Regions from separate parts of the Rhizobium sp. AB2/73 genome, predicted to be linked through region 2. Evidence: predicted binding sites of a transcription regulator. Region 2 holds the regulator's gene; each other region holds the start of a gene.
The links. Region 2 encodes LexA, which represses DNA repair genes until DNA is damaged. Its sites were predicted from a motif close to TGTTCNNNNTGTGTTCNG; they were not measured.

Region 1: a site for LexA is predicted at 3,370-3,387, ahead of I8E17_RS16000 (helicase-related protein). Genes of this name have one in related genera too.
Region 3: a site for LexA is predicted at 1,832-1,849, ahead of recA (recombinase RecA). Genes of this name have one in related genera too.

The regions. Positions count from the first base shown of each region.
Region 1 is NZ_CP067071.1:3,255,609-3,265,991, reverse strand. It holds gene I8E17_RS16025 (acetyl-CoA C-acetyltransferase) at 1-438, shown strand, start outside; gene I8E17_RS16020 (beta-ketoacyl-ACP reductase) at 603-1,328, shown strand; gene I8E17_RS16015 (hypothetical protein) at 1,583-1,756, opposite strand; gene I8E17_RS16010 (YMGG-like glycine zipper-containing protein) at 1,904-2,158, opposite strand; gene I8E17_RS16005 (DUF3309 family protein) at 2,205-2,360, opposite strand; gene I8E17_RS16000 (helicase-related protein) at 3,629-6,754, shown strand; gene I8E17_RS15995 (RNA-binding S4 domain-containing protein) at 6,758-7,162, shown strand; gene fdxA (ferredoxin FdxA) at 7,359-7,697, shown strand; gene I8E17_RS15985 (CarD family transcriptional regulator) at 8,097-8,669, shown strand; gene I8E17_RS15980 (RNA polymerase factor sigma-32) at 9,079-9,942, shown strand; gene I8E17_RS15975 (M48 family metalloprotease) at 9,971-10,383, opposite strand, start outside.
Region 2 is NZ_CP067071.1:1,386,208-1,396,590, forward strand. It holds gene lpxB (lipid-A-disaccharide synthase) at 1-298, shown strand, start outside; gene gltA (citrate synthase) at 326-1,615, opposite strand; gene I8E17_RS07015 (ComEC/Rec2 family competence protein) at 1,905-4,373, shown strand; gene lexA (transcriptional repressor LexA) at 4,354-5,076, opposite strand; gene I8E17_RS07025 (VOC family protein) at 5,496-6,383, shown strand; gene kdsA (3-deoxy-8-phosphooctulonate synthase) at 6,380-7,219, shown strand; gene eno (phosphopyruvate hydratase) at 7,368-8,642, shown strand; gene I8E17_RS07040 (septum formation initiator family protein) at 8,861-9,172, shown strand; gene pdhA (pyruvate dehydrogenase (acetyl-transferring) E1 component subunit alpha) at 9,330-10,373, shown strand.
Region 3 is NZ_CP067071.1:1,662,613-1,672,995, reverse strand. It holds gene I8E17_RS08425 (pseudouridine-5'-phosphate glycosidase) at 1-745, opposite strand, end outside; gene I8E17_RS08420 (carbohydrate kinase family protein) at 792-1,736, opposite strand; gene recA (recombinase RecA) at 1,976-3,061, shown strand; gene alaS (alanine--tRNA ligase) at 3,235-5,895, shown strand; gene I8E17_RS08405 (AraC family transcriptional regulator) at 6,034-6,885, shown strand; gene I8E17_RS08400 (glutathione S-transferase family protein) at 6,932-7,558, opposite strand; gene I8E17_RS08395 (NADP-dependent isocitrate dehydrogenase) at 7,677-8,891, opposite strand; gene I8E17_RS08390 (hypothetical protein) at 9,114-9,719, shown strand; gene I8E17_RS08385 (RNA methyltransferase) at 9,896-10,383, shown strand, end outside.

The DNA.
Region 1 (10,383 bases), 1.9 Mb from region 2:
GGTCTCAACGACGGCGCCGCAGCGGCCGTGCTGATGACCGAGGCGGAAGCCTCGCGCCGCGGTATCCAGCCGCTGGCCCGCATCGTCTCCTGGGCGACGGCCGGCGTCGACCCGCAAATCATGGGGACCGGACCGATCCCGGCCTCCCGCAAGGCACTGGAGAAGGCCGGTTGGTCCGTCACCGACCTTGATCTTGTCGAGGCCAACGAGGCGTTTGCCGCTCAGGCCTGCGCCGTCAACAAGGACCTCGGCTGGGATACGTCGATCGTCAACGTCAATGGCGGCGCGATCGCCATCGGCCATCCGATCGGCGCCTCGGGCGCACGCGTCCTCAATACGCTGCTGTTCGAAATGAAGCGCCGCGGCGCTCGCAAAGGGCTTGCCACGCTGTGCATCGGCGGCGGCATGGGCGTCGCCATGTGCTTCGAAGCGCTTTAAAATCAAAGAAGTAGAGCATGATGTCGTCCGAGAGCCGCATGACACTTTTCGGCATCATGCTCTAAGGCGGCTTGAAAGGAATTTTCTAGAAGAATTGGCGAAAGTGGAGCGGGCTACCCGAGCTCCGGGCGTCCCGCCTCCGCAGCAAAAAAGGGGAGTGGCACATGAGCAGAGTGGCATTGGTAACCGGCGGTACGCGTGGCATCGGAGCCGCCATTTCGATGGCGCTGCACAATGCGGGTTACAAGGTGGCGGCAACCTATGCCGGCAATGATGAGAAGGCCCGGGCTTTCCACGATGTGACGGGTATCTCGGTCCACAAATGGGATGTCACCGACTATGAGGCGTGTGGCAAGGGCATCGCCAAGGTCGAGCATGATCTCGGCCATGTCGACATCCTGGTCAACAATGCCGGCATCACCCGCGATGCCATGTTCCACAAGATGACGCCGCAGCAGTGGCATGAGGTCATCAACACCAATCTCACCGGCCTCTTCAACATGACGCATCAGGTCTGGCAGGGCATGCGCGACCGCAGCTTCGGCCGCGTCATCAATATCTCTTCGATCAACGGTCAGAAGGGGCAGATGGGACAGGCGAACTATTCCGCCGCCAAGGCCGGCGATCTCGGCTTCACCAAGGCGCTTGCCCAGGAAGGGGCCGCCAAGAACATCACGGTGAACGCGATTTGCCCTGGCTATATCGGTACGGAGATGGTGCTGGCGGTGCCGGAGAAAGTGCTGAACGAGCGCATCATCCCGCAAATCCCGGTTGGGCGCCTCGGCGAGCCTGAGGAAATCGCCCGTATCGCGGTCTTCCTCGCCAGCGACGATGCCGGTTTCATCACGGGATCGACCATATCTGCCAATGGCGGCCAGCTCTTCGTATAAGCAATTCCAGAAGAAGCGCAGGGCAGCTTTTCCCGAAGCTGTGTAAAGGCAATGAGATGAAGCGGTTCGGAACTCTTGCGGGAGGCTGAGCCGCTTCAGGCCGTTTTGGAGCGAGATGCCGAAAAGTATCAGAGGATTTTCGGACGACATCACGCCTACTTCAGATTCAAGAGTGGATTTAGATTTTAGGCCGACTCGACCTAAAATCATCCGGCTCTAAAGGCGGATTAAGAGTTCCCAGTCCCCGCGTGCAATCATCCCCGGTTTGAATTTGCTTGCTGTCGCTGCCGTGGCTTGAATTCCAGAACGACGGCTTCAAGTGCGACCTGCTGCTTTTCCTTGCCGCGTGCTCTTGCCGCGCTGGCGAGGGCGTAGAAAGTCGTGCCGATGAGCACGAGTGCTGCAATGCTTGCGATGATTGCGGCCATGATGCCGTTCCTTTCTCAAAACACTGCCCCCTTCCCGCGGTTGATGGCGCGGGAAGACGATTTCCCGAGGGAACGGTTGTTCCGTGAGTTTGTTCCAGAGCGGGTCCTGACCGGTCGTTAAGGACGATCGGTCAGGCGATGCCGGCTTTAGCGGCAGCGAGCTTCGTAACGGTGACCATACCGGTCGCGGTAGATGCAATATCCGCGACGATCTTCCGAGCGTCCGATGAGATTGCCGACTACACCGCCAGCGACTGCGCCGACAGCGGCGCCACCCCAGCTATGCGTGGCTACGCCGCCGATCAGCGCGCCGGTACCGGCGCCGATGGCCGTGCCTTTTTCCGTTGCCGTGCACGACGCCAATGCGCCGAGGAGGGCGATCGCGACGATGATCTTCTTCATGGTGTTAGCTCCCTAGTGTTGCGAGGTTTGAACAATAACCTGCGGATCAGATCCGTCCCATTAATAACAGAATGAGGACAATGACGAGAACAAGCCCGAGACCGCCCGATGGGCCATATCCCCAGGACCGGCTGTAACCCCAGCTGGGTAGTGCGCCGATCAGCAGCAGAATCAGTATCACAAGCAATACCGTACCAAGCATGATGTGTCTCCTCCATGTCCATCGCTTGAATATAACGCCAATATCGCTTTCCGATCCGGCGTTATCCTTCCAGCGCTCCAGCTCAAATCTGTTTCCAGGGAACAGGCTGAGTTCCTCAATTCTGTCCATGTAAACTTGCGTGCTCGATAATTGTTCCGGCTAAGAAATAAAAATGCGAGTAGGCAGGGGCCTGGGCTCTTAGGAAAACGTTCGTGCGGCAACCTCATATGGCCGTTGCGGGAGCGATGGGAGATCCGTTTGTATGGTTAAAATATGATTAAAATACAATGGCTTGTAGTGAACGAAACGGGAAAGGCCCGATGTCTGTGATTCGTCGGCGATTCGTTCTCTATATGGACTTGGGTTAACCGCGAGCCTCCTCCAGGTACGCCGTCAACGGTGCTGGAGGGCGAAGCGGAGCCCGGGTGAACCGCATAGATGGTGTTCTCGCCAGGCGATTGTTTAATTTGCGGCAGGTTTGTGGGAGGCTCGTCTATTCATGGCAGTGCTATTTCGCGATGCTGTTCCGACGAAATACAATATGTAGCCGTGAACAAATACGATACCTGCCCCTATCCGCGATTCGTCACCGATTCGTTCCGGCTTTGATCGATGTGTTAATGGCTGCAGCTTTTGCGTGTATTTGCTGATTCGTTATAGCTGAGCTCGTTAAAAGGTTAATCACAATCGCTGATTCGGCCGGAATTCGGGTCTCAACCATTCAGAGTCCGGTATGTCCGCGGCCGGGAAACACTAAATATTGTGGAGAACAGAAACGGAACCGCTAGGAATCTGCGATTCGTCTCCGATTCGTTCCGGCTTTGACCCGGATGTTAACGCCATCCCTTGATTCACGCGAAACTTCATTATTTACAGATCATTAACCATAGTGCGATGGGAAATTTCGCTGGCTGAGCTTTCTCCGCTTGACTCCTTTTGCGCTGGAAAAGTTGCGTAAACAAGATTCAGCATATGGTGTGAATCTTTTCATTGAAATCCATATGTAGTCGTGAACAAATAAGGAACGCAGTGGAGTCAGCGATTCGTCTCCGATTCGTTCTCAAGCTGTTCCGGAATCGCCGGGACTCGCATGGGATGCAGCCGAAATGTAGCTTACGGTTGAGGCGATCAAAGATGAAATCGATTGTTGTCGTATCTGTTTTTTCATTCGGGTCTTGCCTTTGTCACATATGGTCGTCATCTGTTCGTTTCCTCCAGGAGGAACATGCTGATCGGAAGACGGTAGTTTCTCGCCCATGCACGGACCTATGACTCAGACTTCGCAGCCCATGATCCTGAGCGGACGCGGCGTAACCGCGGTGCTCGGACCAACCAATACCGGCAAAACCCATTATGCTATCGAGCGCATGGTGGCACACGGCAGCGGCGTGATCGGCCTGCCGCTGCGGCTGCTTGCCCGCGAGGTCTATACGCGCGTTGTCGAAAAGGTCGGGGCACACAATGTCGCGCTCGTGACCGGCGAGGAAAAAATATCACCGCCCAATGCGCGCTATTCGGTCTGCACCGTCGAGGCTATGCCGCGCGAGACGCGCGCTTCCTTCGTCGCCATCGACGAGGTGCAGCTTGCCGGTGACCTGGAGCGCGGGCATATCTTCACCGACCGCATCCTGCATCTGCGCGGCCGCGACGAAACCCTGCTGCTTGGTGCCGGCACCATGCGGCCGATTCTCGAACAGCTTCTGCCAGGAATTACCGTTCTCGAACGACCCAGGCTGTCGCATCTCTTCTACGCCGGGCAGAAGAAGATCACGCGCCTGCCGCAGCGCACGGCGATCGTCGCCTTTTCCGCCGACGAGGTCTATGCGATCGCCGAGCTTATCCGCCGTCAGCGCGGTGGCGCGGCCGTCGTTCTCGGGGCGCTCAGCCCGCGCACCCGCAACGCGCAGGTGGCCCTCTATCAGGCCGGCGATGTCGAATATCTGGTTGCGACCGATGCGATCGGCATGGGGCTCAACCTCGATGTCGATCATGTCGCCTTCGCCCAGGACCGCAAGTTCGACGGCTATCAGTTCCGCAACCTTAATCCGGCCGAGCTCGGCCAGATCGCAGGTCGCGCCGGCCGCCATCTCAAGGATGGCACTTTTGGCGTGACGGGACAGGTCGATCCCTTCGACGACGAACTCGTGCGTCGGATTGAGGGACACGAATTCGATATGGTCAAGGTGCTGCAATGGCGCAGCAAGGATCTGGATTTCGCTTCGATCGCGGCGTTGCGCGCAAGTTTGGAAGACGCGCCTCGCGTGCAGGGCTTGACGCGGGCGCTGCCTGCGGTAGACCAGCAGGCGTTGGAATATCTGTCACGCGATCTGGAGATAGTCGATCTTGCCAGCAACCCGGCTCGGGTTGAGAAATTATGGGAGGCCTGTGCGCTTCCCGACTATCGGCGCATCACGCCTGCCCAGCACGCCGATCTCATTGCCGCCCTCTTTTCCGATCTCGTGCGCTATGGCACGGTGAAAGAGGATTTCCTGGCCGAACAGGTGCACCGCGCCGATCGGACTGACGGTGAGATCGACACGCTTTCGGCGCGAATCGCGCAGATAAGGACTTGGACCTATGTGTCGAACCGGCCCGGCTGGCTTGCCGATCCGACACACTGGCAAGAAAAGACGCGGGAAATCGAAGATCGATTGTCCGACGCGTTACATGAGAGGTTGACGAAACGCTTTGTTGATCGCAGGACATCTGTGCTCATGAAGCGCCTGAGAGAGAATGCGATGCTGGAAGCTGAAATCAGTGTGAATGGAGATGTCTTCGTTGAGGGACATCATGTGGGACAGTTGACCGGATTCCGGTTCACGCCTATCGCAGGGACCGAGGGGCCCGATGCCAAGGCTGTCCAGACGGCCTCGCAGAAGGCGCTGGCGCTGGAATTCGAGGCACGTGCCGCACGTCTGCATGCGGCCGGCAACGGCGATCTCGCGATCAGTGCCGATGGCCTCGTGCGCTGGCTCGGCGATCCTGTGGCACGTCTGTCGGGAAGCGATCATGTCATGCGTCCGCGCGTCATCCTGCTCGCCGACGAGCAGCTGACGGGCAATGCGCGCGATCATGTCGCCGCGCGTATCGAGCGCTTCGTGAACCACCACATCAGCACGATCCTGAAGCCGCTCGACGATTTGCAGCGTGCTGAGGATCTGCAGGGTCTTGCCAAGGGACTGGCCTTCCAGCTGGTGGAAAATCTCGGCGTTCTCTTCCGCCGGGATGTCACTGAGGAAGTGAAGTCGCTGGATCAGGATGGACGCGCCTCCATGCGCCGCTATGGCGTTCGTTTTGGCGCCTACCATATTTTCGTGCCCGCCTTGCTGAAGCCGGCTCCGGCCGAGCTCATCACGCTGCTTTGGGCGTTGAAGAATGATGGCTTGGATAAGCCCGGCTATGGCGATCTGATACCGGTTCTCGCTGCCGGCCGCACCTCGGTCGTCACCGATCCAGGCTATGAGCGCATGTTCTACAAGCTCGCCGGCTTCCGGTTCCTCGGCAAGCGCGCGGTGCGCATCGACATTCTGGAGCGCCTGGCGGACCTTATTCGTCCGCTACTGCAGTGGAAGCCCGGCCAGGCTTCGCGCCCTGACGGCGCCTATGACGGCCGTCGTTTCACCACGACGACCGCAATGCTCTCCATTCTCGGCGCAACGCTCGAGGATATGGAAGAAATCCTCAAGGGTCTCGGTTATCGCGCCGATTCGGTAAAGGCGGAGGAGGCTGTGGCTTTCCTCGCCCAGCAGGATGCGGCTGCGGCACCAGCGGCGCCGGCCGCGGACGCCGTTGCTGAAAAGGCCGACCATGACGATGCCGATGCTGCGAGTGACGAGCCGGCTAAGGAAACGGAAGCTGTCACCCAGGAAGCAGCTCCGGCTGCGGATGTCTCGGCTGAACCGGTTGCCGTAGCGACTGAGGCCGCCGAGGCTACCGAAGCTGGTGCTGTTGCCGCGGAAGCAGCCGAGCCTAAGCCGGTTCTGCTTTGGCGTCTGGGTGGTCGTAACGACAATCAGCAGCGTCAGGGTGGCCGTGGCCATGGCGATCGTCGCGGCCAGCAGGGCGAGGGCCGTGGTCACCAGGGCAATCGCCGTGGCGGCGAGCAAGCCGCCGGTGAAGGCGGTCGTGATCGTCGCGACGGACGCGACAATCGTGAAGCTCGTGGCGGCGATAAGGGGCCGCGCGGCAATCGCGAAGGCGGCCGTCCCCAGCATCAGGGCAACCGTGGCGAACGGGGCGATCGTCAGGAACGTGGCGACCGGAATGATCGCAACAATCGCGGCGCATCGCAGCCGCTACGCTTCGAAGCCAAGCCGCCGCGCAAGGAAAAGCCGATCGATCCGGATTCTCCTTTCGCCAAGCTCGCTGCCCTCAAGGAGCAGATGAAGAAATAGGCCATGACGGACGAGAAACAGCCATTTTCCGGTTCGCGCCAGCGCATCGATAAATGGCTGTTCTTTGCCCGCATGGTGAAATCCCGCTCATTGGCGCAGCTCTACGTGCAAAACGGCAGCGTCAGGGTGAATGGCGAGCGGATCGCCCAATCGAGCTTCGGCGTCAAGGCAGGCGACCGTATCGAACTCTCGCTCGAGCGGCGCGATATCGTATTGATGGTGCGGTCGGCCGGCCAACGCAGGGGGCCATTCGAGGAAGCCAGGCTGCTTTACGAAGATCTGACGCCGCCGCCGGATGAGACAAAACGTCTCACCCCGTTCGAGCAGGCGTTGCGAGCACCGGGTAGCGGCAGACCCACGAAACGAGATCGGCGCGCAATCGACCGCCTCACCGCCGACGACGATTAGAAAACTCTGCCTGTCGCAGACGGTTTTCAAGATTGTTTGTCCTTGAAATTGGCTGACAAAGTGGATACCTCACGATCAACCTGCCGGTAACCCGCCGGACGGCGCGCTTGTGCGTCACGTCCGTTCGGCTCCGTGGAAAGGTGCGACGTTCCAGGTTGCGCATCCGCGGGAACTAGAGACATTCCTGGAGTGCTTCATGACATATGTCGTGACCGACAATTGCATCCGCTGCAAATATACCGACTGCGTGGAAGTCTGCCCCGTCGACTGCTTCTACGAAGGCGAGAACTTCCTCGTCATCCATCCCGACGAATGCATCGATTGCGGTGTCTGCGAGCCGGAATGTCCTGCCGAGGCGATTAAGCCCGATACGGAGCCGGGTCTCGACAAGTGGCTGAAGGTCAATGCGGAATACGCCGCCATCTGGCCGAACATCACCGTCAAGCGCGACCCGATGCCGGAAGCCAAGGAAATGGACGGCGAGCAGGGTAAATTCGAGAAATATTTCTCGGCCAACCCCGGCGCGGGTGACTGATCGAAGGTCGTGACAGACCGTCGATAAAGGTGTAGTCGATATTGCGGAAAGCGAATCATTGCCGTTGGGCCGCTGGTCGGTCAACGTGGCCATTTTGGCGCGCGTGCAGCAAATTATTGATTTCCTCAGATTTTTGTGATAGGTTCCTCATACTGATCCACTGCGGCATTTCGCATGCCCAAAACCATCACGAAAGCAAATCAGCAATCCGTACGCGGTTTCCTTGACATATCAACGTATTGTGTTGTCGGGTCCCGGATCGCGATGGACGGGTTTCTGTTTGCATAAGTCTGGCTGGACCAGGATGAAGTGACCCGACGGTACGTCCGTCTCATCCGGGCCTGACTGACCCGGCACCCCGGCCCTCACGGGGCGCGTAACAGGGAGTTTTTGAAAAGAATGACGACCCAGCAGAAAAAACCTTCAGCAGCACGCCACGGCTTCAAGACTGGTGAAGCGATCGTTTATCCGGCCCATGGCGTCGGTACGATCACTGCGATCGAAGAACAAGAAGTCGCAGGCATGAAGCTCGAGCTGTTCGTAATCGACTTCGAGAAAGACAAGATGCGCCTGAAGGTGCCGGTGGCCAAGGCCATGAGCATCGGCATGCGCAAGCTTTCCGAGACGGATTTCGTCGAGCGTGCATTGAAGGTCGTGCAGGGCAAGGCCCGCGTAAAGCGCACCATGTGGTCGCGCCGCGCGCAGGAATACGATGCCAAGATCAATTCCGGCGATCTGATCTCGATCGCGGAGGTCGTTCGCGATCTCTATCGTGCCGAGAACCAGCCGGAGCAATCTTATTCGGAGCGCCAGCTTTACGAAGCTGCTCTTGATCGCATGGCGCGCGAAATTGCCGCCGTCAACAAGATGTCGGAAACCGAAGCCGTTCGCCTTGTCGAAACCAATTTGAACAAAGGCCCGAAGCGCGGCAAGGTCGTCGACGACGACGACTCGCAGGACGAAGCCGCATAAGGCCAAGACGCCACCATTGCTTCAAAAACCCGGCCTTCGTGCCGGGTTTTTTTCTTTGGAACCTTTTCCGTTCTGCCGCGTTTAAGCCTCGTGTTGGCGGTCGGTGTGGGTGCTCTCCTGTGGAGAAGGGGTTCCATACAGGCCGTATTGTAGACATTCACGAGGACCGGCCTATGCGTTTTCACTCGAAGCTCCCAGGCGATCTGAAGATGATTAAATTGGCAGACCCGTTCGATGAGATCGAACTAGATTAGTCATCGATGATCCGGCGATCCGGATAATCGATTTCCAATTCGCAATTTCATTCATTGATTTCCATCCGAGCAGCGATGTTCGGAAACGATGCTTGCTGCCCTTTTCGTCGACCGCGGCATAGAGACGATTTGAGGGCGAAACCCAGGAGATGCATATGACGAATATGTCTGCAGATCGGCGCATGATCAAAGTTGCGATGGCTGCTCCCTATCTCGATCGCGACGAAGAACACGATCTCGCCATACGCTGGAAAGACCACGACGATCGCGGTGCCCGCAATCAGATCGCAACCGCCCATATGCGCCTCGTCATTTCCATGGCGGGGAAATTTCGCAATTTCGGGCTGCCGATGAGCGATCTGGTGCAGGAAGGCTATGTCGGACTGCTGGAAGCGGCCGCCCGCTTCGAACCGGAGCGCGAAGTTCGCTTCTCCACCTATGCAAGCTGGTGGATCCGCGCTTCGATCCAGGATTATATCCTGCGTAACTGGTCGATCGTACGCGGCGGCACGAGCTCCGCCCAGAAAGCGCTGTTCTTCAATCTACGCCGCTTGCGCGCCAAGCTTGCCCGCAGCAATTCCAACGTCACCGTCCAGTCCATCCACGAGGAAATCGCCGTCACGCTCGGCGTCAGCCTCGCGGATGTGCAGACGATGGATGCGCGTCTTTCCAGCAGCGATACCTCACTGCAGGCACCCTCCATCTCGGGCGATTCCGAAAGCGCCGAACGCATCGATTTCCTGATCAGCGACGAACCGCTTCCCGACGAGCAGGTCTCCGATATGATCGATGGCGAGCGCCGTCGTGTCTGGCTGGCATCAGCTCTGAAGCATCTCAACGAGCGCGAAATGAAGATCATCCGGGCGCGCCGCCTAGTCGAAGATGGTGCGACGCTCGAAGAGCTCGGCGCCGACCTCGGTATTTCAAAGGAGCGCGTGCGGCAGATCGAAAGCCGCGCCATGGACAAGCTCCGCAATGCGCTTGTCGATGCGGACCCGCGCATGGCAAGCTACGCCTGAGGCAGATCTTCTCCCGGCTGGGAGCGATCTATTCCGAGATAATTTTGACCCTATCGCCCGGCACAATCGTCGCCCCGGTTGGTAGGGCATTGATCAGTTTGAACAGGTCGAGCTTGCGATCGGTGCCCATCATGCGGGCAGCGAGCGTGGTGATAGTGTCGCCAGGCTTGACGGTGACGACACGCACGCGCAACGGCTTCAGCGAGGCCGCCTCCTCCGGCGTCATATGCCGGAAGCTCGCGCGCAGGACATTGGCGGTCTGATCGAGCTGGGCGATATTTCCTTTCGGCACTGCCGTCAGGAAACGGAAGATTTGCGTGCGGTCGCGGATGACAGTCACATCGAAATCCCAGCGATCGGCGGAGGCGCGCGCTGTCGCGGCCGGCATGCCATTGACCGTGATCGACTGAATCGAATTGGGATCGAGGCCCGTGACCCAGC
Region 2 (10,383 bases):
CTATAAGACGGAATGGCTGGCGAAATTCGTGCTGTCGCGCATCAAGATCTGGACGGCCGCCTTGCCGAACCTCATCGCAGACTATGCCGTTCTGCCTGAGCTCATCAACGATGTTCTGCGGCCGGGCATGCTGGCACGTTATATGGAGCGCCTGTCGAGCGACACGCCGGAGCGTGCGGCGATGCTTGCTGGCTACGATCTGGTCTGGGAACGGATGCAGACAGAGGAGCCGCCCGGCGACAAGGCTGCGCAGATTGTTCTGGACGTTCTAGCCCATAAAAAAACCGGTCATCTCTGACCGGTTTTTTTGTTTCAATACCGAAGCTTAACGCTTGGAAACAGGTACATATTCGCGCAGCGGAGCGCCGGTGTAGAGCTGGCGCGGACGGCCGATGCGCTGATGCGGATCCTCGATCATTTCGTTCCACTGGGCGATCCAGCCGACGGTGCGGGCAAGAGCAAAAAGAACGGTAAACATGGTCGTGGGGAAGCCGAGAGCCTTCAGCGTGATGCCGGAATAGAAGTCGACGTTCGGGTACAGCTTCTTCTCGATGAAATATTCATCGGTGAGAGCGATGCGCTCCAGCTCGATCGCGATGTCGAGCAGCGGGTCGTCCTTGATACCGAGTTCGCCGAGAACCTCGTGCGCCGTCTTCTGCATGATCTTGGCGCGCGGATCGTAGTTCTTGTAGACGCGGTGGCCGAAGCCCATCAGGCGGAAGGGATCGTTCTTGTCCTTGGCGCGGGCGATGAATTCCGGAATGCGGTCGACCGTGCCGATTTCGTTCAGCATGTTCAGCGCAGCTTCGTTGGCGCCGCCGTGAGCCGGTCCCCAGAGGCAGGCAATGCCTGCAGCGATACAGGCAAACGGATTGGCGCCGGAAGAGCCTGCCAGACGAACCGTCGACGTGGAAGCATTCTGCTCGTGATCGGCATGCAGGATGAAGATGCGGTCCATGGCACGGGCAAGTACCGGATTGACCACATATTCTTCGCACGGAACGGCAAAGCACATACGCAGGAAGTTCGACGCGTAGTCGAGGTCGTTCTTCGGATAAACGAAGGGCTGGCCGATATGGTACTTGTACGCCATGGCGGCAAGCGTCGGCATCTTGGCGATCATGCGCAGGCTTGCGACCATGCGCTGGTGCGGATCGGTGATGTCGGTGGAGTCGTGATAGAAGGCGGAGAGCGCGCCGACACAGCCGCACATGACGGCCATCGGATGTGCGTCGCGGCGGAAGCCGGTGAAGAAGCGCGACATCTGCTCGTGCACCATCGTATGGTGGGTCACGCGATAATCGAAGTCCTTCTTCTGCGCTGCCGTTGGCAGTTCACCGTAGAGAAGGAGGTAGCAAACTTCGAGGAAATCGCCGTGTTCGGCCAGCTGATCGATCGGATAGCCGCGGTGCAGCAGAACGCCTTCGTCGCCATCGATATAGGTAATGCTCGACTCGCACGACGCGGTGGAGGTGAAACCAGGATCGTAAGTGAAAGTGGAGGTGTTCTTATAAAGGGCACCAATATCAATGACACTCGGGCCGATGGTTCCGGTCTTGACCGGCAGGTCCACCGTCTTTTCACCCCAAGTTAGTTTCGCGCTTTGTTCCGTCATGCTGATCCTCCAAGATTTGGCGGGATTGACGCCATAAAAAGCGCCAAAAGGTTAAGCGACTACCGACTAGCTATATGATCCAGAGCCTAATGCCAAGTTATCCTAACGCTGAATTGTGCAATGCAGTATCAACTTTTGGGCACTGCAGAAGCGCCTTTAATTATGTTAGGCGGCGAAACCGGCCCAATTGAGCCTGCTTGCGTCGATTTTGGTTGAATTCACCGCCTGCTGACGGCAAAAATCGCGCGAAAGCTGTAGTTTTGCGTGGGGACGGCGGCGAGTGCCTAATTTGGAGGCATCCGAGCAGCGGAAAGAGGGTGGGGACGTCGCTGCGCTCTCGCAGCCTCGCCCTGTTGTTGCCACGAATACCTTCCCCGCCGAAGTGCCGCGAGGGGAACGGACGCAGGACCAGACGCGGCTGACATCCCGGCTGTTGCGGATATCAAGCCGCATTCGGCTTGGCACCTTCAGATTGATTGAAGAGGAGGCGGCTCATGGTCGCGCGATCCTGCTCGCGCCGATCTATATGGGCCTTGGTGCAATTTTCTGGTTCAAGGCTGGCAGCGATCCGCCTCCACAGGCTGTTCTTGCAGGCCTGTTGGTCTTTACCTGTGGCTTTGCGCTCATGCGGGAGGCAGGCAGGCTGTTTCGCCATCTGCTTTTTGCAGGCATGCTCCTTTGCCTGGGCATGGCGCTGGCGCAATGCGAGAGCTGGCGGGTTTCTACCGTCATGCTCGATTCGGTCGTGACCACGACCGTGACCGGTCAGATCGAACGACGGGAATCCTATGACAATGGACGCTGGCGCTATGTCATTCGTGTCGAGGCAACGGAAAAACCTTCCATTCGCCGCGCGCCGCAGCGGGTTACGATCTTCGTGCGCAAGCAGGCGGAGCCGTTCGATCTCGGTGATCGCATCCAGGGTAGGGCGCGGTTGACGCCGCCGGCCGGACCGGCCTTGCTTGGCCTCAATGATTTCGCCTTCAGTTCCTATTTCAATGGTATCGGTGCGAACGGCTTTGCCTACGGAATGCCGAAATTATTGTCTCCGGCCGGTGATAATGCCGCCGGTTCTCTGATGGATATGGCCGATATCTGGCTCGCCGGCCTGCGCAACAGCATAGGCGACAGGATCAGGCAAACCTTGCCGGGAGATACCGGCGCCTTTGCAGCGGCGCTTGTCACCGATGAGCGACGTGCGATCTCGAAGGATACGACCGAAGCCCTGCGAATTGCCGGCCTGACCCACATCATTGCAATTTCCGGCCTCAACATGGCGCTATCGGCCGGCATCTTCTATGTCGGTCTGCGATATCTGTTCAGCCTGTTTCCCGGTGTCGCGCAGGCTTGGCCGACCAAGAAGTTCGCAGCCCTCGGCGCGCTTCTCACTGTTACGGCCTATTATCTCATCTCCGGCTTCGGCGTGTCTGCCGAGCGTGCCTTCATCATGATGGCGATCATGCTTGTGGCCGTGCTTTTCGATCGGCCATCGATCAGTCTGCGCAACGTCGCACTTTCTGCCATTGTCATTCTTGTACTGTCGCCGTCGCAAGTGCTCGGCCCGAGCTTCCAGATGTCTTATGCCGCAACGCTGGCGCTGGTGTCGGGCTATTCGCTCTGGAAACGGCGGCGGCATCGTGAAAACATCCTGCCGCGCCTCCGTGTACTAAGTCCGCTATTGTTCGTCACGCGTTTCTTCGCAGGCGTGACGTCGACTTCGTTCATCGGTGGCGCATCGACCGCTATCTTCTCGATCGAGCATTTTCACCGATTGGCGACATATGGGCTTGCTGCCAATCTCGCCGCTATGCCCATCGTCTCCTTCATCGTCATGCCATTCGGCATGGCGGCGATGCTGCTCATGCCGCTCGGTCTCGACGGGCCTTTCTGGAAAGTCACCGGAGAGGGACTGGAACTCGTTATCATGATCGCAAGAACCGTAGCCGGTTGGGGAGGCGATATTACCTTCGGTCGCCAGCCGGCCTGGCTGATGCCGACATTCATTATCGGCTTCCTGATCATGAGCATATTGCGGACCCGGCTTCGCCATCTGGGCCTGCTATTATCGCTCTTGTCCATGGGCTTGGCGGCATTCGGACCTGGCGTACCGAAACCCGACCTGATGATCTCCGAAGATGGCGTCCTGGTCGCGTTGCGCCAGGACGATATACTCGCGACCAATCGCGAGAGACCGCAGGCCTTCATTTTCGAACAATGGCAAAAGGCACTGGTCGCGGCGGACCATCAGCCTCCGACTATGCTCCCGGCTGACAGCCGACTTCCACAAATCGGTAAGGCAGATCGTTATAAGCGATTGAACAGTGAAGAACAGAAGGCGGTCCGCGTCGCAATGGAGGAGGCCTTGGACCGTACCATGCAGGGCAGTTTCGCCTGCCAGAAAGGAGCATGGTGCGCGGCCATGCTTGAAAACGGCGCGATATTGGTCACTATCGAAAACGCGGCCTACCTGCCCGCGGCTTGCGACACGGGGAACATTATCGTGACGCCAATCCGGCTACGGCTCGACCATTGCCGTTCCGGAGCGATGCTCATAACCGGTGCGACATTGCGCAAAACCGGCTCCATCGAAATGGCGCTTACCGCAGACAAGCCCATTATCTCAGCCGCATTCGAGGATCCGCAGCGTCCGTGGACCAGGCATCGAACCTATGATTGGCGCACCGGCAAATTCGACGCGCCAATTGCGCCAGCGTCACCCGCCGTCGACAATTCACCGGTCAGTGATAGCGACGAATAAGGCCAACGAGCTTGCCTTGAACTTTGACGCGGTCCGGTCCGAAGATGCGGGTTTCATAGGCCGGGTTTGCGGCTTCCAGCGCGATGGAGGCACCCTTGCGGCGGAAGCGCTTCAGCGTCGCTTCTTCGTCGTCGACGAGTGCAACGACGATATCGCCGGGATTAGCCGTCGTCGAATTGCGGATGATGACCGTGTCGCCGTCGAAAATTCCGGCATCGATCATCGAATCCCCTCGAACTTCAAGCGCATAATGTTCGCCGGATCCGAGCATGTCGGCGGGAACGGTAATATCGTGCGTATTGTTCTGGATGGCTGAGATCGGAACGCCGGCAGCGATGCGGCCCATCACCGGCACCGATGCCGAGCTATTGTGATCGTCATTTGCCACCTTCGACGGAGCGGGCGGGGCAACGGGCTGCGGCTTGCCGAGGCTGCCCTCGATAACGCTCGGTGAAAAGCCGCGGCGCTGCTGCAGGCTCGAATTATAGGCGTCGGGAAGCTTGATGACTTCGAGCGCTCTGGCCCGGTTCGGCAGCCGACGGATGAAGCCCCGCTCCTCCAGCGCCGTGATCAGGCGATGGATGCCGGATTTCGATGCCAGATCCAATGCATCCTTCATCTCGTCGAAGGATGGCGGAACACCGGATTCCTTCATGCGTTCATGAATGAAGAGAAGCAGTTCCTGCTGCTTGCGCGTCAACATCGTCTTGGAACCCCAGAATCAAGAAAAGCTGCGAAACAAATCCAGAACGGACACTATATGTTCCATATGTGTTCCGCAAGTGCTTAAATTTCGGTAAAGCCTTGTGAGGTCAGTTAAATAATTGCCATTTGCGAATGGATCGGCTCGGAACATCGGCGCGCTATATCTCCGTTAACCTGCAGAAAAATAAGAGAAATGCCGTTCTACTCGCTTCCAGGACTTTGTTGTTCAGCCCGTGCGCCGAGCATTTGGATGAACAGGCCGCGCGGCTGCATGAGCCGGCCATGGGAGAGAATCGGCAATCACGTTTGCGAGATTGCCTTCGATCCATGTCGTGTGCTCCGGGTGTTCCATGCTTCCATCTTGAATTGCGCGGGGGATGGGCGCAAATCTGCTGCCACAAGCAAACGGGAGAAGCCATGATTTCGTCTCCGCATCCGCTGGATCACCTCGTGCTGCCAACCGTCGACATCGCTTTGGCGCGCGAGCGCCTCGGCAAGCTCGGTTTTACGGTGGCTCCGGATGCGCGCCATCCCTTTGGCACACAGAATGCCTGCGTCTTTCTTGCCGATAAAACCTATTTAGAGCCTCTGGGCGTGGCATCGACGGAGCAGTGCGAGAAGAGCATCTTGGATGGCAACGTTTTCGTTGCTCGTGACCAGGCTTATCGCTTCCGGGTCGGCGAAAATGGCTTTTCGACCGTGGTATTCGGTACGGATGATGCGGTGGCGGATGACAAGCGCTTCAAAGAGGCGGCGATTTCTGCGGGACAGATGCTGGATTTCTCCCGTCCCATGAAGATGCCGGACGGCACCGAAACCACAGCCGGCTTTCGTCTTGCCTTTGCCGCTGATCTGCGTGCGCCGGATTTTCTCGCCTTCTGCTGTCAACGCATCAATCCCCTTCCGGCTGACAGAAGCGTGCTGGAGCGCCATGAAAACGGGGTGACCGGCATCGCGCGCGTGGCGCTTTCCGCGCCGCAGCCATCAGCCTATCGCCGCTTCTTTGAAGACGTTGTCGGCAACCCACAAATAACGGAGCATTCCTTCGGTTTGACCGTCAAGGCAGCTAACGCCGATCTCGAGATTTTGACGCCGGAAGGCATGGAGGCCTTCTATGACCTGCCTGTTTCTGCTGACGATCCGGGACTCAGGGCACGTGCAATCCTTTTCAAGACGCGCGATCTTTCCGTGACATCGTCGCATTTCACTGCTAACGGCGTCACCTATACGCGTAAGAACAATCGTCTATTGGCGAGGTTGGCGCCCGGTGAGGGCGCGTTGTTCGCCTTTGAGGAGACAAAATGAGCACAAATTCCGAAGTCACCGTCGGCGAGGGTGCCTCCAAGGTCCTTTTTTCCAATACTGCAAAACTGTCGCTTATCGCCGGCCCCTGTCAGATGGAAAGCCGCGATCATGCGTTCATGGTTGCGGGCGTCCTGAAGGAACTCTGCGGCAAGCTCGGCATCGGCCTTGTCTACAAGTCCTCCTTCGACAAGGCGAACCGCACATCGCTGTCGGGCAAGCGTGGCATCGGCCTGGAAAAGGCGCTGGAAGTCTTTGAAGACCTGAAGAAGGAATATGGCTTTCCGGTCCTGACCGACATCCACACGGAAGAGCAGTGCGCCATCGTTTCCAAGACGGTCGATATCCTGCAGATCCCGGCTTTCCTGTCGCGCCAGACCGATCTTCTGGTTGCCGCCGCCAAGACCGGCCGCGTGGTCAATGTCAAGAAGGGCCAGTTCCTGGCGCCATGGGACATGAAGAACGTGCTTGCCAAGCTGAACGATAGCGGCAATCGGAATATTCTTCTCTGCGAGCGCGGTGCCTCCTTCGGCTACAACACGCTGGTCTCGGATATGCGCTCGCTGCCGATCATGGCGGCGATGGGCGCGCCCGTCATCTTCGATGCGACCCATTCCGTGCAGCAGCCTGGCGGGCAGGGCGGCTCGACCGGCGGCGACCGCCGCTTCGTCGAGACACTGGCGCGCGCGGCCGTCGCCGTCGGCGTTGCCGGTCTTTTCGTCGAGACGCATGAGGATCCCGACAATGCACCGTCCGACGGCCCGAACATGGTCTATCTGAAGGATATGCCACGGCTTCTGGAGAAGCTGCTGGCCTTCGACGCCATCGCCAAGGCTTGAAACGTAGCCGGCATTCAACAGGCTGACATGAATTTACGTTACGGGCCTGCAGGAGTGCCAAATCGCGGCGCGGATCGCCATTGTAATTTCCGCGCCTTCGACTAATACGATTTAAATCGATTTATAAACCAGCGAGCAGGAAACTATCATGACCGCAATCACCGACATTATCGCCCGCGAAATTCTCGACAGCCGTGGCAATCCGACTGTCGAAGTCGATGTCTACCTCGAAGATGGCAGCTTGGGCCGCGCGGCTGTACCGTCGGGCGCGTCGACCGGCGCGCATGAAGCCGTCGAGCTTCGCGATGGCGGCAAGCGCTATCATGGCAAGGGTGTCGAGAAGGCCGTCGAAGCTGTCAACTCGGAAATCTTCGACGCCATCGGCGGCATGGACGCCGAAAACCAGATCCAGCTCGACAACATCATGATCGAACTCGACGGCACGCCGAACAAGTCACGCCTCGGCGCCAACGCCATCCTCGGTGTCTCGCTCGCCATCGCCAAGGCTGCTGCCCAGAGCGCCAACCTGCCGCTCTACCGCTATGTCGGCGGCGCTCATGCGCGCTTGCTGCCGGTTCCGATGATGAACATCATCAACGGCGGCGCTCATGCCGATAACCCGATCGACTTCCAGGAATTCATGATCCTGCCGATCGGCGCTGACTCGATCCGCGAAGCCGTCCGCATGGGTTCGGAAGTCTTCCACGTCCTTAAGAAGGAACTGGCATCGCAGGGCCACAACACCAACGTCGGTGACGAAGGTGGTTTCGCACCGGGCCTTTCCAGCGCCCCGGCAGCTCTCGACTTCATCATGAAGTCCATCGAGAAGGCCGGCTACAAGCCGGGCGACGAAATCGCTCTCGGCCTCGATTGCGCCTCGACCGAATTCTTCAAGGACGGCAAGTACGTGCTCGAAGGCGAAGGCCGCACGCTGGAATCCGGCGCCATGGCTGAATACCTCGCAGAACTCGCAGCCAAGTACCCGATCGTATCGATCGAAGACGGCATGGCTGAAGACGACTGGGAAGGCTGGAAGACGCTGACCGACTTGATCGGCAAGAAGACCCAGCTCGTCGGCGACGACCTGTTCGTCACCAATTCCGCTCGCCTGCGCGACGGTATCCGCATGGGCGTTGCCAACTCGATCCTCGTCAAGGTCAACCAGATCGGCTCGCTGACCGAAACTCTCGACGCAGTCGAAACCGCGCACAAGGCCAACTACACCGCCGTCATGTCGCACCGCTCGGGCGAAACGGAAGATTCCACGATCGCAGATCTCGCCGTTGCCACCAACTGCGGCCAGATCAAGACCGGCTCGCTGTCGCGCTCCGACCGTCTTGCCAAGTATAACCAGCTCATCCGCATCGAGGAAGCACTCGGCCCACAGGCAAAATATGCCGGCCGCTCCATCCTTCGTGGCTGATATCTGACCTGTCGGATCCATCCGGATCCACGGCAAAATTATTACTTGGATTGAACCGCGCTTTCGGGCGCGGTTTTTTGTTGGTCCCGACTGTTAGAGTCAACGGACGGTTAATCTCTACGGGTTAAATTAGCTCTAGGTGTTTGATTTGATGTGATCTTGTTCGAAGCGCATTGGCTTTCGGGAGATCGCGGAAAGCCAGAGCGTGACGAGCGAGTATGTGGACAAAGTATCATAAGAAGAGAAGGTTCGGCCGTCTCATCCTTCCCGCCATCACCATCGCTTTTGTGAGCTACTTCGGTTATCATTGCATTCATGGCGATTACGGCCTGAAGGCGACCGAGGTTTTCGAGAAGCGCCGCATCGATCGTGCAAAGGAATTGGCTGAGCTTGTCGCCAAGCGCGAACACCTTGAAAAGGAGGTCGCGCTGTTGAGTGACGGCTCTCTGGATAAGGATATGCTCGATCAGTATGCACGCTATCAGTTGACCTATTCCAAGGCGAACGAGATCGTCATCTTCAACAAATAGCCATAATTAACCGAATTCCGGTTAATCGCGTTTTTGCAAGTTACATCAATGACTTGCGAAGAATATGAGCCATGCAATTATAGCATTGCTGTGGCGGGCAATCTTCCCTATGTTACGCCTCACCATAAAACGAGGCTACTCACACAGGGAGGGTTGAATGGCGCCGCGAAAAAACGCGACCGTTTCCAGCCGTAAGACAGCATCAAGGCCTGCCAAGGAAACCAATGGCGGCCCGATCGCAGATTTCGATCGTGATGCGGAGCTCAAGGCTTACCGTGAGATGCTCCTGATCCGCCGCTTTGAAGAGAAGGCCGGCCAGCTTTACGGCATGGGCTTCATCGGCGGCTTCTGTCACCTTTACATCGGCCAGGAAGCTGTCGTCGTCGGCATGCAGATGGCGCTGAAGGATGGCGATCAGGTCATCACCGGCTATCGCGACCACGGCCATATGCTGGCGACCGGCATGAGCGCCCGTGGCGTCATGGCCGAGCTCACCGGACGCCAGGGCGGCTATTCCCGAGGGAAGGGCGGCTCCATGCACATGTTCTCCAAGGAAAAGAATTTCTACGGCGGCCACGGCATCGTCGGCGCCCAGGTTTCGCTTGGCACCGGTCTCGGCTTCGCCAATTGGTACCGCGGCAATGACAATGTCAGCGTTGCCTATTTCGGTGACGGCGCCGCCAACCAGGGCCAGGTCTACGAAAGCTTTAACATGGCGCAGCTCTGGAAGCTGCCCGTTATCTTCGTGATCGAAAACAACCGCTACGCCATGGGCACCTCGACGGCTCGCGCCACCGCGCAGGCGGATTTCTCCAAGCGCGGTGCGTCCTTTGGCATTCCCGGCATACAGGTCGACGGCATGGACGTCCGCGCCGTCAAGGCCGCGGCTGACGAAGCCGTCGCGCATTGCCGCTCCGGCAAAGGCCCGATCATCCTGGAAATGCTGACCTACCGTTACCGTGGTCACTCCATGTCCGACCCGGCGAAGTACCGCTCCAAGGACGAAGTGCAGAAGATGCGCTCCGAGCACGACCCGATCGAGCAGGTCCGTGTTCGCCTGCTCGAAAAGGGCTGGGCGAGCGAAGACGATCTGAAGGATATCGACAAGGATGTCCGCGACATCGTCGCAGACAGCGCCGATTTCGCCCAGAACGATCCTGAGCCGGATGCATCCGAGCTCTACACCGACATTCTGCTCTAAATCGGGGAGG
Region 3 (10,383 bases), 280 kb from region 2:
TTTCCATCTCCTCACGCGGGATCTCGTCGGCTTCCGGAACCGGATTGGCGATCAGCATGCCGCCATCGATGCCGAGCTGTTCGCGTGTCGTCTGGAAGTTGGCGATCGCAGCGGGGCTATTCAGCGTCAAAGGGCTCGTGAGCCCGGATGAGCGCGACCAGAAGGCCGGGAACTCGGTGCTGTCGTAGGTGACGACCGGAACACCGCGGGTTTCCAGCACTTCCAAGGTCTTCGGAATGTCGAGGATCGCCTTGGCGCCGGCGCAGACGACGATGACACCCGTGCGCGCGAGCTCTTCAAGATCGGCCGAGATATCGAAGCTCTCTTCGGCGCCGCGATGCACGCCGCCAATACCGCCGGTGGCGAACACCTTGATGCCGGCGCGGGCGGCGGCAATCATCGTGGCGGCAACGGTGGTCGCGCCGGTGCGGCGCTCAGCGATCGCAAAGGCGATGTCGGCGCGCGAAACCTTCATCGCACCTTCCGTCTTGGCGAGGGCTTCCAGCTCTTCCGGCTCAAGACCGATATGCAGCGTACCGTGAATGACGGCGATAGTCGCCGGAACAGCGCCTTCCTGCCGGATGATCGCCTCAACGCTGCGGGCCATCTCGATATTGCCCGGATAGGGCATGCCGTGGGTGATGATCGTCGATTCCAGGGCGACGATCGGTGCACCGCGCAGCTTGGCGGCAGCGACTTCCTTCGAATAGGAGATCGGAAGCAGGGGCGAGATAGGCTGGGTCATTGTCGTTTCCAATTCACTGAAACAGTATACGCGTCTTGAGCAGGCTTCATGACAGAATTTCGGCCTCGGGAACAAGGGCCAATGCCGCCTTTAGCAGCTCGGGAGAGAGATTTTCCGCCGTCGCATAGGGGGACTGGACGGTGATTGCTGCCGCCGCTGCCCCATGACGGACGGCTTCTGCGAGATCGTGGCCGGCCAGCAGCGCCGAAAGAACGCCTGACGCCAGCGAGTCTCCCGCGCCGGTGACATCGGCCACATCTTCGACCACAGGCGGCTGCAGGCTGACGATGGCATCACGCGAGAAGGCGATCAGGGGTCGTTTCCCGCGGGTGATCACGCCATTGCGCAGGCCGAGCGCACGCAAAGCATTTACCCATTCGCGCGGATCCTCCGGACGGATTTCGGTCAGCGCCGCGGCTTCGGCCTCGTTGAGGAACAGGTGGCCGATTCCGGCAAGGCTCGGTTTCAGCCGCACGACTTTGGCCGGCGAGATGGCGATAGCGGCAACGGGCTTGCCGCACAGAGCAGCTCTTGCCGCAATTGCTCCTAAGGTTTCGGCAGGCAGATTGGCGTCGCAGAGAATGAGGTCGGTTTCTTCGAACGCGTCCCGAACGGCGCGAATCGCCAGGCGTCGCGGAACGAAGAGCTTGTAAAGCTCCATGTCGGCAAGCGCGATGACGAGATTGCCGTCATTCTCAAGGATCGCCGTATAGCTCGGCGTCTTGCGATCGAGGAAGACAAAGGGCTTGTCATCGATGCCGGCATGGCTTGCCGCTTCCGCCACCATTTCGCCGGAGGGATCGCCGCCGCGCGGCGAGATCAGCTTTACGTCGAAGCCGAGGCGAGCGAGATTTCGGGCCGCATTGAAGCCGCCGCCGCCGGGCTCCTCGAACCATGCGCCGGGATTGCTGGCGCCGGGCGCCGTCTCGCCGAAAATGCGGCCGCGCCGGTCGATATGGGCGCCGCCGAGAACGAGAATCTTTTTCGCCATAGGATTATCCTCAGCAGTCGAAAAGGCGAATCGAGCGAGCCGCAAACATCTCGCAATTCACCGCTTCTGGCATGTAAGTGCCTGGGAAGAAAGAAGAAAACAAAAATAGAACGAAATTCATTTTACCTTTTTCTTTCAATCGCTTGTTGTGCCCTTGCGATATGAGAACAAATCGAGTACACAATTCTCATCGGCGGCGACATTGCTAGAGCGGCTTCAATAACCTAAAGGTGGATCGAATGTCTCAGAATTCTTTGCGGCTTGTAGAGGACAAATCGGTGGATAAAAGCAAGGCACTTGAAGCGGCACTCTCTCAAATTGAGCGGTCGTTCGGCAAGGGCTCGATCATGAAACTCGGCTCGAACGAGAACGCGGTCGAAATCGAAACGGTTTCCACCGGCTCTCTGAGCCTCGATATCGCTCTCGGCATTGGCGGCTTGCCGAAGGGGCGCATCATCGAAATCTACGGGCCGGAAAGCTCGGGTAAGACGACACTGGCGCTGCAGACCATCGCAGAGGCGCAGAAGAAGGGCGGCATTTGCGCCTTTGTGGACGCGGAACATGCGCTCGATCCGGTCTATGCCCGCAAGCTCGGCGTCGACCTGCAAAACCTGCTGATTTCGCAGCCCGATACCGGCGAACAGGCGCTCGAAATCACCGATACGCTGGTGCGCTCCGGCGCCATCGACGTTCTCGTCGTCGACTCCGTTGCGGCATTGACTCCGCGCGCCGAAATCGAAGGCGAGATGGGCGACAGCCTGCCGGGTCTGCAGGCCCGTCTGATGAGCCAGGCGCTGCGCAAGCTCACGGCTTCGATCTCCAAGTCCAACTGCATGGTGATCTTCATCAACCAGATCCGTATGAAGATCGGCGTCATGTTCGGTTCGCCGGAAACGACGACGGGCGGCAACGCGCTGAAGTTCTATGCCTCGGTTCGCCTCGACATCCGCCGCATCGGCGCCGTCAAGGAGCGCGAAGAGGTGATCGGCAACCAGACGCGAGTCAAGGTCGTCAAGAACAAGATGGCGCCGCCCTTCAAGCAGGTCGAATTCGACATCATGTATGGCGAAGGTGTTTCCAAGACCGGCGAACTGGTCGATCTCGGCGTCAAGGCCGGCATCGTCGAAAAGTCCGGCGCTTGGTTCTCCTATAATAGCCAACGCCTCGGCCAGGGCCGCGAAAATGCGAAACTCTTCCTGCGCGACAATCCGGATCTCGCCCGTGAAATCGAGTTGTCGCTCCGCCAGAATGCCGGTCTCATCGCCGACCGCTTCCTGCAGAATGGCGGTCCCGATGCCGATGATGGCGACGCCTCCGGGGAATAAGGATCTTCGGGAGTAGTTCCCGACCTGAGACTGAGACTTTAAATTGGAACCGGCCGCATTGTCCAAGGGATGTGCGGCCGGTTTTGTTCGTGCGGCTGGACAGCGCCCGGAGCGAACGATAAAAGCCTCTGACTTTGACGCAAGTTGTTGACGGCAGTACTGAAGGGCCCCCTATGAGCGGTGTGAATGAAATCCGGTCGACCTTCCTCGACTATTTTAAGAAAAACGGCCACGAGATCGTGCCGTCGAGCCCGCTGGTGCCGCGCAACGATCCGACATTGATGTTTACCAATGCCGGCATGGTGCAGTTCAAGAACGTGTTCACCGGTCTGGAGCAGCGTCCCTATACGACCGCTTCGACGGCGCAGAAATGCGTTCGCGCCGGCGGCAAGCATAACGACCTCGACAATGTCGGCTATACCGCGCGCCATCACACCTTCTTCGAGATGCTCGGCAATTTCTCCTTTGGCGACTATTTCAAGGAGCGCGCCATCGAGCTTGCCTGGAACCTGATCACGAAGGAATTCGGCCTCGATGCCAAGCGCCTGCTGGTCACGGTCTATCACACCGACGACGACGCCTTTAACCTGTGGAAGAAGATCGCCGGCCTTTCCGACGACCGGATCATCCGCATCGCCACCAGCGACAATTTCTGGGCGATGGGCGATACCGGTCCCTGTGGCCCCTGTTCGGAAATCTTTTACGATCATGGCGATCACATATGGGGTGGCCCTCCCGGCTCCCCGGAAGAAGATGGCGACCGCTTCATCGAGATCTGGAACCTCGTCTTCATGCAGTTCGAGCAGATCACCAAGGAGCAGCGCGTCGACCTGCCGCGTCCGTCGATTGACACGGGCATGGGCCTCGAGCGCGTTGCCGCAGTGCTGCAGGGCAAGCATGACAATTACGACATCGACTTGTTCCGCGCGTTGATCGAAGCTTCGGAAGAGGCGACCGGCGTGAAGGCCGAGGGCGAGCATCGCGCAAGCCATCGCGTCATTGCCGATCATCTGCGTTCGTCTGCCTTCCTGATCGCCGATGGCGTGCTGCCGTCGAACGAAGGCCGCGGTTACGTGCTTCGCCGCATCATGCGCCGCGCTATGCGTCACGCGCAGTTGCTCGGTGCCAAGGAACCGTTGATTTGGAAGCTCCTGCCGGCGCTGATCCAGCAGATGGGCCGTGCCTATCCGGAGCTGGTACGCGCCGAGGCACTGACCTCCGAGACGCTGAAGCTCGAAGAAACCCGTTTCCGCAAGACGCTGGAGCGCGGCCTGTCGCTGCTCAACGATGCCACTTCGGAGCTGCACAAGGGCGACAGCCTGGACGGCGAAACCGCCTTCAAGCTCTACGACACCTATGGTTTCCCGCTCGACCTGACGCAGGATGCGCTGCGCGCCCGCGGCATCGGCGTCGATATTTCCAGCTTCACGGATGCGATGGAGCGCCAGAAGGCTGAAGCACGCTCGCATTGGGCAGGCTCCGGCGACAAGGCGGCCGAGACCATCTGGTTCGAACTCAAGGAAAAGCTTGGTGCGACCGAATTCCTGGGCTACGACACGGAAACGGCCGAAGGCGTCATCCAGGCGATCGTCAAGGACGGTGTCGCGGTCGACAGCGCCTCTGCCGGCGACAAGGTGCAGATCGTCGTCAACCAGACGCCGTTCTACGGCGAATCCGGTGGACAGATGGGTGATACCGGGGTGATCTCCAGCGATCACGGCAAGCTTGTTGTCGGGGACACGCAGAAAAAGGGCGAGGGTCTCTTCGTTCACAGCTCCGAGGTTTCCGAAGGCAAGATCAAGGTCGGCGACGCTGTCGTCTTGACCGTCGATCACAACAGGCGCTCGCGCCTGCGCGCCAACCATTCCGCCACCCATCTGCTGCACGAAGCACTTCGCGAAGTGCTCGGCACCCACGTGGCGCAGAAGGGCTCGCTGGTCGCGCCGGAGCGCCTGCGCTTCGACGTGTCTCATCCGAAGCCGATGTCGGTCGAGGAGTTGAAGGTCGTCGAGGATATGGCCAACGAGATCATCCTGCAGAATTCGCCTGTCACGACCCGTCTGATGAGCGTCGACGATGCGATCGCGGAAGGCGCGATGGCGCTGTTCGGCGAAAAGTACGGCGACGAGGTCCGCGTCGTGTCGATGGGGCAGGGTGTTCGCGGGGCCAAGTCCGGCAAGCCCTACTCGGTCGAGCTTTGCGGCGGTACGCATGTCTCCGCCACCGGCCAGATCGGCTTGGTCCGCATTCTCGGCGAAAGCGCCGTCGGCGCCGGCGTGCGCCGTATCGAGGCTGTTACGGGTGAATCCGCGCGTGACTATCTCGCCGAACAGGACGATCGCGTGAAGAGCCTCGCTTCGACGCTGAAGGTCCAGCCGGCCGATGTCGTTTCCCGCGTCGAAGCCCTGATGGACGAACGCCGCAAGCTGGAGCGCGAATTGGCTGATGCCAAGCGCAAGCTTGCCATGGGCGGCGGCCAGGGCGGTTCGGCCGATGCGGTACGGGATGTCAACGGTGTCAAGTTCCTGGGCAAGCCGGTTTCCGGTGTCGACCCCAGGGATCTCAAGGGCATGGCGGATGAAGCTAAGGCAGGTCTCGGTTCTGGCATCGTTGCGCTGATCGGCGTTTCGGACGATGGCAAGGCAAGCGCCGTCGTCGCTGTCACTGAAGATCTGACGAGCCGCTTCAGCGCTGTCGATCTCGTCCGCGTCGCTTCGGCTGCGCTCGGCGGCAAGGGCGGTGGCGGCCGGCCCGACATGGCCCAGGCCGGCGGCCCAGATGGCGCCAAAGCTGATGAAGCCGTTGAGGCGATTGCGGCGGCGCTTGCCGGCTAAGGCTCTGAGTTCCGATGGGTAATCAAGAATGGCGGATACTTCGGTGTCCGCCATTTTTCTTTGTCCGGACAACTCCGCAGGATTTGTCAAATCGGGTTATGCTCTTGTCGGGCCGATCGAATTTGCAAGAGGTTTGACATGAGTGGCGGCACGGCGTGGACGCTTTACGAGACCCGGTTGCGGCGGGTTTCGGCCTATATCCACGAGCATCTGGATGATGAGCTCGATATGGAAAAGCTCGCCGAGATCGCCTGCATGTCCAGCTATCACTGGCACAGGATCTATCGGGCGATCTACGGCGAGACAGCGGCGGCAACCGTCAAGCGGCTACGGCTCCATCGTGCCGCCGGCGATCTCGTCAACACCCGTCTATCCGTCAGCGACATTGCAAAGCGGTCGGGCTATCCCAACCTCCAATCGTTCAACCGCATCTTCAAATCCGTCTACGGCATGCCGCCGGCGCGATATCGGAATGAGGGAAGCCATACGATCTTCGAACCCAGTACCCAAGGAAGGATCACGGTTATGTTCGACGTTACGCTTCGCACGATTTCCCCGATGTCACTGATCGGTGTCGCCCATCGCGGCTCCTATATGCAGATCGGGCAGGCTTTCGAAACACTTTTCGGCACCATCTTCGCCCGCCGCCTCGCCGGGCCTGATATGCGCATGATCGGCATCTATCTCGACGATCCTGATGTCGTGGAGACGGACAAGCTGCGGTCATATGCATGTGTCACCGCAGGCGGGGCTGTGGTTGCGGACGCTCCGTTGGAGCGGCGCTCTCTCGATGGTGGCGAATATGCCGTGCTGCGCCACAAAGGGCCTTACGCAAACATGCATAGGGCATATCAGTGGCTCTATGCACAATGGCTGCCGGCCTCCGGGCGACAACTCCGCGATACCGTCATGTTCGAGGAATATATCAACAATCCGCGCGACGTGCCGCCGGCAGAGCTTTTGACCGATATCTATATGCCCCTGCAATAGCGGCATAAGGTACCGATGGCGGATTTTCTCTCAACGCTTCGTATTGTCAGGCATTGGCCGGCTTCGGCATGGCAGCATTGTCGATATCGTTGCCTCGGCGATAGGCGTCGCGATCGCTGACCCTGGCCCAATAGTCGATGAAGGCCTGGCGCTTCTCGATGGTGCCGAAATTGAGACCCCAGCCGACATGCGAACCGACATAGACGTCGGCGGCCGTAAAGCGGTCGCCGGCGATGAAGGGCGATGTTGTGACCGCCTGTTCCAATGTATCGAAAACATGGTCCAGACTACCGCAGCCGGCCATGCGCAGGCGTTCCGTCGGAATTTCAAAGCCGAGGGCGCGATTGGTCACCGCCATCTCCATCGGGCCGGCGGCAAAGAACATCCAGCGGAAGTAGCGGCCGCGCTCGGCTGCCGTCGGGGCAAGTCCTGCCTGCGGGAAGGTTTCCGCCAGATAGGCACAGATGGCCGCACCTTCGGTGACGACGGTATCTCCATGCCTGATGGCCGGCACCTTGCCCATGGGATTGACCGCAAGATATTCTGGCGCCTTCATCGTCGTGCCAAAATCGAGGTATTCGGTGCGATAGGGTTGGCCGATTTCCTCGAGCATCCAGCGAGCAATGCGTCCGCGTGACATCGGGTTGGTATAGAAAACGAGTTCTTCGGCCATCTGCCTCTCCCTTTTGCTGCCAGCATTTTTGTCACCGGTTCGCCCGGGCGGCAAGATTCAGGGCAAAAGAAAACCCGGCGTTGAGGCCGGGTTCTCGTATCTGCTTTGTCGGTGAGGCTTAGGCAGCCATGGCCTTCTTGAGGTTCTCGTCGATCTTGTCGAGGAAAGCGGTGGTGGAGAGCCAGGGCTGGTCGGGGCCGATCAGCAGCGCCAGGTCCTTCGTCATGTAGCCGGCTTCAACCGTGTCGACGCAAACCTTTTCGAGCGTGGAAGCGAACTTCGCGAGTTCGGCATTGTCGTCGAGCTTGGCGCGATGAGCGAGGCCGCGGGTCCAGGCGAAGATCGAGGCGATCGAGTTCGTCGAGGTTTCCTGACCCTTCTGATGCTGGCGGTAGTGACGGGTCACGGTGCCATGCGCTGCTTCGGCTTCGACCGTCTTGCCGTCCGGCGTCAGCAGAACCGAGGTCATCAGGCCGAGCGAGCCGAAGCCCTGGGCAACCGTATCGGACTGAACGTCGCCGTCGTAGTTCTTGCAGGCCCAGACGTAGCCGCCGGACCACTTCAGGGCGGAGGCAACCATGTCGTCGATCAGGCGGTGTTCGTAGGTGATGCCGGCTTCGTCGAACTGAGCCTTGAACTCGTTCTGGTAGACTTCTTCGAAGATGTCCTTGAAGCGGCCGTCATAGGCTTTGAGGATGGTGTTCTTGGTCGAGAGGTAGACCGGCCATTTGCGCATCAGGCCATACATCATCGAGGCGCGGGCGAATTCGCGGATCGACTCGTCGAGGTTGTACATGGCCATGGCAACGCCGGCGCCCGGCGCGTTGAAGACTTCCTTCTCGATGACCGTGCCGTCTTCGCCGATGAACTTGATGGTCAGCTTGCCCTTGCCGGGGAATTTGAAGTCGGTGGCGCGGTACTGGTCGCCGAAAGCGTGACGGCCGACGACGATCGGCTGCGTCCAGCCCGGAACCAGGCGCGGAACGTTCTTGCAGATGATCGGCTCGCGGAAGATGACGCCGCCGAGAATGTTGCGGATCGTGCCGTTCGGGCTCTTCCACATTTCCTTGAGGTTGAATTCCTTCACGCGGGCTTCGTCCGGGGTGATCGTGGCGCACTTGATGCCGACGCCGTATTTCTTGATGGCATTGGCGGCGTCGACGGTCACCTGGTCGTTGGTGGCGTCCCGGTTTTCGACCGAGAGGTCATAGTAGTCGATATCGATGTCGAGGTAGGGGAAGATCAGTTTTTCTTTGATGAGCTGCCAGATGATGCGAGTCATTTCGTCGCCATCGAGATCGGCAACGGGATTTGCGACCTTGATCTTCTTCATGCTTCTGCCTCGTTTAAGCTGATGGGACCCGATGGTCCTGTGGGTAATATGAAGTCCCGAGGGCTATAGCACCGCAAGTGCGGAACGCAAAGCCGATAGAGCCTCCGGCGTCGCGTTTTTGATCATTCGTGACATCACTCGCTTTTTACGATCCGGCCATTGCCAAAGCGATCGATGGGTCTAATGTCGCGCATGTTTTGCCTGCTGCCACGGAATCAAATCATGCATAAATTTGCCGCCTCCGCTTTCGCCTTAACGCTTTTTCAGTTCTCGCTTGGCGCGCATATGGCGCTCGCGGCCGATGCGACGACGCCCGTGAAGGCCATCATGGACGCGACCGTCTCCAATTGGGCGGGCGGCGACAGCGATTGGCAGGATATTTTCGGCGAGGACAAGCTCAAGGATATCTACAGCAAGGATTTTGGAGCGAAGTACCAGGCGGCGGCGCAATTTCCCGCTGCCGACGAGGACGGTATCTCGCCATTCGACTACGATGTCATCGTCAATGCGCAGGATGCGTGCCCGCTGGAGGACGTGAAGATTGCCGCCCAGCCGCCGAAGAACAATGTGACGGAGGTGCTGGCGACCTTCAAGAAATCGACCTGCATGGGCTCCGACGCCGATTATCAGAAGGTGACCACGGTTCGTTTCGAGGTCATCGAAGAGGGTGGCAGGCCCGTGGTGGACGATATCGTCACCAACGACGACAATGGCAATCCGAGCTCGCTCAAGAGCGTGATGGTGGATCTCGTCAAACAGCAGCAACAACAGCCAGCAGACCAGACGCAGCAGCCGTCGGATCAGAAGAAGCCTGCCAATCCACAATAATAGGGCAGAATTCGTTCTGCCGTTCAAGCGCAAAAAACTTGCCGATCGGCAGGCGTCTCGCTATTGCGACACCGGAACCAGGACATTGAGCATGATGTCGTCCGAAAATCGCTAACACTTTTCGGCATCATGTTCGAATTAGCGCGATCGGTTTCGCGCGCGGAGATTTAGGCATCATGGCAGGCACGAACAGCGAGCGTCAACTTCTGGCCGAAGGGCCGGCCATCATTCTGGTCGAGCCGCAGATGGGCGAAAATATCGGTATGGTGGCGCGCGCCATGGCGAATTTCGGGCTTGCGGAGTTGCGCCTCGTCAATCCTCGCGATGGCTGGCCGAACGAGAGGGCACAGGCGACTGCCTCCAAGGCGGATCATATCATCGAGGCGACCAAGGTCTACGACACGCTGGAGCAGGCGATCGCCGATCTCAATTTCGTCTATGCGACAACCGCGCGGGAGCGGGACGGTTACAAGCCGGTGCGCTCGCCTGTCATTGCGGCCGAAACGCTCCGTACCAGATTCAAGGCGGGCGAGGGTACCGGCATTCTCTTCGGCAGGGAGCGCTGGGGCCTGACGAATGAGGAAGTGGCGCTGGCCGACGAGATCGTGACCTTTCCCGTCAATCCCGCCTTCGCTTCTTTGAACATCGCGCAGGCCGTGCTGTT